Neobacillus sp. PS2-9: one gene and its partner. The protein of the gene in region 2 binds, or shares a complex with, the protein of the main gene of each other region. Links are inferred from orthologs where the notes say so. Each region holds a gene or a part of one and is shown on either strand. Other genes may lie near its edges. The genes, in order: uvrB and pcrA.

Region 1 (3,276 bases), 3.9 Mb from region 2 along the record:
CGAGCTTTAACGCTGTTTCAAGTGAATCGGCAATTCGAGCAGAAATGCCCTCCTTGATCACGATTCGATCGACCACCACTTCAATCGAGTGCTTTTTGTTTTTTTCTAATTCAATCTCATCTCCGAGATCGAGCATTTCACCGTCCACACGGACCCGAACAAAGCCTTGCTTTTTAATATCCTCTAGGACCTTTACATGCGTTCCTTTTCTCCCAGAAACAACCGGTGCAAGGATTTGCATCTTTGTCCGTTCCGGATACTCGAGGATCCGATCGACCATCTGTTCAATTGTTTGAGACGAAATCTCTATATGATGAATCGGACAGGTTGGGTGTCCCACCCTTGCAAACAATAATCGTAAATAATCATAAATCTCTGTCACGGTCCCGACTGTTGAGCGCGGGTTCCGGCTTGTTGTCTTTTGATCGATAGAAATGGCAGGGGATAAACCTTCAATCGCATCGACATCTGGCTTATCCATCTGACCTAAAAATTGACGGGCATAAGCAGACAGGGATTCTACATACCGGCGCTGCCCTTCTGCATAAATCGTATCAAATGCGAGCGAGGACTTCCCTGAACCGGAAAGCCCCGTCAACACTACAAGCTTATCTCTCGGAATGGTGACATCAATATTTTTTAAATTGTGGGCTCTGGCGCCTTTAACAACCAGTTTCTCCATCGCCATGTATACGTCATCCTTCCGCTTTAAGTTCCAATAATAGGTCACGAAGCTCGGCAGCACGTTCGAAGTTTAATGCCTTTGCTTCTGCCTTCATCTCTTTTTCCATCGTAGCAATCAGCTTTTCTCTTTCCTTCTTGTTCATCTTGCTGAAGGATGCGGCTGGTGCGTACTCTTCTTGCTCCTCGGCCGCATGTGTCGCACGTATGACATCACGGATTGCTTTTTGAATAGTCTTTGGCGTTATTCCGTGCTTTTCGTTATATTCTTCTTGGGTGGCACGGCGCCGCCTTGTTTCGCTAATCGCCAGCTCCATCGAATTCGTCATGCGATCAGCGTACATAATGACATGTCCATTGGCATTCCGTGCTGCCCGGCCAATCGTCTGAATGAGTGAGCGCTCGGAGCGGAGGAAGCCTTCTTTGTCTGCATCAAGAATGGTTATGAGTGACACCTCAGGAATATCTAAACCTTCACGGAGCAGGTTGATTCCAATAAGAACGTCATATTTCCCCATTCGCAGTTCACGGATGATTTCAATTCGTTCTAGCGTTTTCACTTCTGAATGTAAATATTGAACTTTAATCCCGATTTCTTTTAGATAATCGGTTAAATCCTCTGACATTTTCTTCGTCAAAGTAGTGACAAGGACACGTTCATTTTTCTTCACACGTTCGTGAATTTCACCGATTAAATCATCAATTTGTCCCTCAATCGGTCGGATCTCAATCGTTGGATCTAAGAGTCCCGTCGGGCGGATGATTTGCTGAACCATGTCCGGCGTATGCTCCAATTCATATGGTCCAGGAGTCGCCGAAACAAAGATGGCGTTGTGAACATGCTTTTCAAATTCATCAAAGGTTAACGGCCGGTTATCAAGAGCCGATGGTAGACGGAAACCATGGTCCACGAGGACTTGTTTCCTTGCTTTGTCACCATTAAACATACCCCTGATTTGTGGCAGGGTAACATGGGATTCATCGATAATCATGAGAAAGTCTTCTGGAAAATAATCCAGCAGTGTATACGGCGTCGATCCTGCCGGCCTTAAGGTAAGGTGGCGTGAATAATTTTCAATGCCTGAACAAAAACCCATTTCTCGCATCATTTCTAAATCATAGCGGGTCCGCTGTTCAATTCGCTGGGCTTCAAGTAACTTATTGTCCGCTCGCAGCTCCTCAAGGCGTTCCTCCAGTTCTTTTTCGATATTCTGAATGGCAACGCGCATTTTCTCTTCTCGTGTAACGAAGTGGGAGGCTGGAAAAATGGCGATATGCTCGCGTTCACCAATAATTTCACCTGTGAGCGCATCCACTTCACGAATCCGGTCGATTTCATCACCGAAAAATTCTACGCGCACACAATGCTCATCACGTGAAACGGGGAAAATTTCGACCACGTCTCCACGAACCCGAAAGGTACCGCGTTTAAAATCAATATCATTTCGTTCATATTGGATATCGACTAAGCGATGGAGCAGGTGATTGCGCTCGATTTCCATACCACTTCTAAGCGATAGGACCATCTCACGGTATTCTTCCGGAGAACCGAGACCATAGATACAAGAGACACTGGCGATGATGATGACATCTTTCCGTTCAAAAAGAGAAGAAGTGGCCGAGTGGCGCAATTTATCAATTTCATCGTTGATGCTAGCATCTTTTTCAATGAAGGTATCGGTTTGCGGCACATACGCTTCCGGTTGATAGTAATCATAGTAGCTGACAAAATACTCTACCGCGTTGTTCGGGAAAAATTCCTTAAACTCGCTGTACAGCTGTCCTGCCAATGTTTTGTTGTGGGCAATGACAAGGGTTGGTTTATTAACCTCTTTAATCACATTTGAAACGGTGAACGTCTTTCCTGTTCCTGTTGCCCCAAGGAGTGTTTGATGACGCTTATTATTTCGAATGCCCTCGACTAACTGGCGAATCGCTTCCGGCTGATCCCCCTGTGGAGAGTACGCTGAGACTAATTCAAATTGGTCTTTCACACGATTTCCTCCCGTACAAATAAATCACTTTTCAGCTAAAAATCTAGTTATTGATCGGGATGGTGCTGGAAAGTGTATCCTCTAAAATTTCATATTAACATTCTACCACAATACCCCAAAAACAAACCAACAATATGCGAACTAGTATTCGTTTTTTTATTTTTTCATTTAATATAATGGCTGAGTTAAAGAACAGTGCTGATTTTTACACCCTGTTGATTGGAGCGGAAGGCACGAAGACTCCTGTGGGAGTATGGTTCAGGGGAGACCACGCAGGCGCTAGCGCCGAGGAGGCCCGCCGAAACACCCACGGAAAGCGAAGTGCCTGGAGCGGAAATCAACAGGCAAGTTTAACAGAGCCAATATAATAAAAAGCCTGCCAGTTTTCCTGACAGACTTTCGGAGATTAATTCAGATTACTAGGTCTTCTTCACTGCTCTTGGCTTCATTTTAGCCGCCAGCCAGAAACCAGCGGTTAATGAGAAAGCATCAATGACAATTAACACGAAGGTATTCGTATACCCTTTATATACAGAGGCTGCAATCAGTGCAACCGTTAATACAAGGCCGATCAGTCGATTGTAAGTAACCCGTGTAAAAA
Region 2 (3,270 bases):
ACCTTTATTTTGTACCGACCATTTTAAATAGCAATGATCCAAACTGGATTACCGGGTTGCATCATCAAGCAGTTAAAGAATATGGTGAAATCATGGATTGGGAAGAATTCGCTATGGAAGGGTACTGTATTTTAAACGAAGAATGTAAAGCGGCTAAACTGACATCAGCCAACGCTCAATTAACAACCGAGGATGTTAAGGCCTATGCAATGATGGCAGAAAAAATGTTTCAGCTACCAATCTTCTATTTAGAATATAGCGGCAAATATGGGGATCCTGCTGTAGTAGCGGAAGTTAAAAAGGTTCTTGAACAAACTACGTTATTTTATGGTGGGGGAATCACTACCGCCGAACAGGCAGTTGAAATGGCCAAGCATGCCGATGTCATTGTAGTCGGAAATGTCATTTATGACAATTTTGATCAAGCTTTGGAAACCGTAAAAAGTGTCTAATAGATATTTGCTTCAGAGCAAAATTAACGATATGATAAAAATAAGAACAAATGTTTGTAGATGGTGGTGGATAGAATGCAATTTTTAACAGACAAGCTATTAAACGGGCTGAACCCGGAACAACAGAATGCCGTGAAAGCAACAGACGGACCACTTCTTTTAATGGCAGGTGCCGGAAGTGGTAAAACAAGAGTACTAACGCATCGAATCGGTTACTTAATAGTAGAAAAGCGCGTCAATCCTTATAATATTTTAGCAATTACCTTCACGAATAAAGCGGCAAGAGAGATGAAAGAACGTATCGGAAAAATGATGGGTGGTGCCGCTGAAGAAATATGGATTTCTACCTTTCACTCCATGTGCGTAAGAATTCTGCGCAGAGATATTGACCGCATGGGCTTTAACCGCAATTTTACTATTCTTGATACAACAGACCAACAATCCGTAGTAAAAGGGATCTTGAAAGAAAAAAACATTGACCCGAAAAAATTTGACCCTCGTGCGATTCTGGGCTCAATTAGCTCGGCTAAAAATGAACTCATTGACCCAGAAGAGTTTAAAAAGACGGCAGGCGGGTATTTTGAACAAGTGGTCAGTGATGTATATGAAGAATACCAAAAACGGTTACGTAAAAATCAAGCACTTGATTTTGATGATTTAATTATGATGACGATTCAATTGTTTACTCGTGTACCGGAAGTGCTTGAATTTTATCAGCGGAAATTCCAATATATACACGTGGATGAGTACCAGGATACGAATAGGGCCCAGTATATGCTTGTTAAACTATTGGCTAATCGTTTTAAAAACCTGTGTGTCGTAGGGGATTCAGACCAGTCCATCTATAAGTGGAGGGGAGCGGATATTGCCAATATCCTTTCCTTTGAAAAGGACTATCCGAATGCAACGGTTATTTTACTAGAGCAAAACTATCGTTCAACCAAGAGAATTCTTCTTGCAGCCAACAAGGTAATAGAAAACAATATGAACCGCAGAGCGAAAAACCTGTGGACAGAAAACCCGGAAGGAAACAAGCTAGTTTATTTCCGTGCAGATAGTGAACAGGGAGAAGCGCAGTTTGTTGCGGGGAAAATTAAAGAACTAACAAGAGATCAGAATGTGAAGCTGTCAGATATTGCGATTCTCTATCGTACCAACGCACAATCCCGTGTAATGGAGGAAGTGCTGCTGAAATCCAATATTGAATATAGCATTGTCGGCGGCATTAAGTTCTATGACAGAAAAGAAATTAAGGACATGCTCGCTTATTTACGTCTGATTTCAAACCCAGACGATGACATCAGCTTACAGCGTGTCATTAACGTGCCGAAACGTGGAATCGGCTCCACTTCGCTTGATAAAATTGCCGATTTTGCAGCGATGCATGACCTTTCCTTATACCAAGCGTTAGACTCGATTGAATTAATTGGCTTAAGTCCGAAAATCACCAAGGCAGCAAGAGAGTTCCGTGATTTAATTAAAAATTACACGAATATGCAGGAATTCCTTTCTGTAACAGAATTAGTGGAAGAAATCCTGGATAAGACTGGATATCGAGAAATGCTGAAGGCGGAAAAGTCACTTGAAGCACAAAGCCGTCTTGAAAACCTTGAGGAATTATTATCCGTTACGAAAAACTTCGAGGATTCTAGTGAGGATAGAAGCTTGGTTGCATTCTTAACGGATTTGGCACTTGTTGCTGATATTGATTCACTAGATGAGGATGGTGAAAAGGCTGATACCATCACACTTATGACCTTGCACTCTGCAAAAGGCTTGGAATTCCCAGTGGTTTTCCTCATTGGCCTTGAAGAAGGTGTATTCCCGCATAGCCGCTCTCTTATGGAAGAAGCGGAGATGGAAGAAGAGCGCCGTCTTGCCTACGTCGGAATCACAAGAGCAGAGAAGAGCCTATTTATAACCAACGCTCAAATGAGAACATTATTCGGTAGAACAAATATGAACCCTGCATCAAGGTTTATCGCTGAAATTCCGGAGGATCTAATTGAAGGAGTAGAGCCGGAGAAACGTATGAATACGCCATTTAATTCTGGCGGAGGTAGAAGTTTTGGAGGCTCAGGGTCTTCCTTTGGACAAGCAAAAAGTACATTTAGTACACCAACTACCCCAAGAAAACCAGTGATGCGTCCAGTTTCAGCTGCTTCTGGCGGAGAGGATGTCGGCTGGAAGGTTGGCGATAAAGCAGAACATGGTAAGTGGGGAATTGGAACGGTTGTAAGTGTTAAAGGGCAGGGAGAGGGAACAGAACTTGATATTGCGTTTCCAAGCCCAGTAGGTATCAAACGCCTATTAGCTAAATTTGCACCAATTAAAAAAGCATAATCCTTCATGCTATAATCCATGAGTGGAATACCTTTATGAAAGGGCTGGATATATGGACCTTCTAATGGCTGAACAGAAAATCACGGAAGTAAGAAACTTATTAAATCAATATGGCTATGAATACTATGTGCTAGATCAACCATCTGTGCCAGATGCTGAATATGACAGGCTAATGCAGGAGCTTTTAGAGCTAGAGGAAAAGTTCCCAGAGTTAAAGACTCCAGACTCTCCTTCGGTGCGTGTAGGTGGTGTGGTTCTTGACGTATTTGAGAAGGTGGAGCACCGTACACCGATGCTAAGCTTAGGTAATGCCTTTAATGATCAAGACTTAAAGGATTTTGACCGCAGGATTCGTCAGGCTGTAGGAGACGACTTTTCCTACGTCTGTGAATTGAAAATTGACGGCCTTGCTGTTTCGTTACGCTATGAAAATGGTTTGTTCATTCAAGGGGCAACCCGTGGGGATGGAACCATT

The links.
Region 1: the proteins of pcrA (region 2) and uvrB are in contact, whole or in part, in a crystal structure (PDB 7EGT), measured with the Thermus thermophilus proteins. The link is inferred for Neobacillus sp. PS2-9 from one-to-one orthologs. Residues at the interface, in WP_096412145.1 of Thermus thermophilus: His654, Arg656, Phe657, Gln666, Asp668, Glu669, Lys680, Arg681, Leu682, Ser683, Lys685, Tyr686, Ala687; in WP_096411307.1 of Thermus thermophilus: Glu23, Leu25, Arg26, Asp27, Gly28, Glu29, Arg30, Phe31, Arg55, Glu326, Asp327, Phe328, Glu379, Ser382, Gln383, His398, Gly400, Arg401.

Annotation. Positions count from the first base shown.
Region 1 is NZ_CP133269.1:969,666-972,941, reverse strand. What follows is about bases 186-3,130. They hold uvrB (excinuclease ABC subunit UvrB), read right to left. Parts: upstream 2,676-3,130; coding sequence 696-2,675; downstream 186-695. Other genes in these bases: RCG25_RS04655 (DUF2198 family protein), read right to left, coding at 3,095-3,130; uvrA (excinuclease ABC subunit UvrA), read right to left, coding at 186-688. Outside these bases: more of uvrA, read right to left, coding at 1-185; more of RCG25_RS04655, read right to left, coding at 3,131-3,276. UniProt on the Escherichia coli protein: The UvrABC repair system catalyzes the recognition and processing of DNA lesions. A damage recognition complex composed of 2 UvrA and 2 UvrB subunits scans DNA for abnormalities.
Region 2 is NZ_CP133269.1:4,893,105-4,896,374, reverse strand. The notes cover bases 223-3,161. They hold pcrA (DNA helicase PcrA), read left to right. Parts: upstream 223-527; coding sequence 528-2,795; downstream 2,796-3,161. Other genes in these bases: ligA (NAD-dependent DNA ligase LigA), read left to right, coding at 2,848-3,161; RCG25_RS24445 (heptaprenylglyceryl phosphate synthase), read left to right, coding at 223-452. In the rest of the region: more of RCG25_RS24445, read left to right, coding at 1-222; more of ligA, read left to right, coding at 3,162-3,270. UniProt on the Escherichia coli protein: A helicase with DNA-dependent ATPase activity. Unwinds DNA duplexes with 3'-5' polarity. Translocates on single-stranded DNA with 3'-5' polarity. Initiates unwinding more efficiently from a nicked substrate than double-stranded DNA.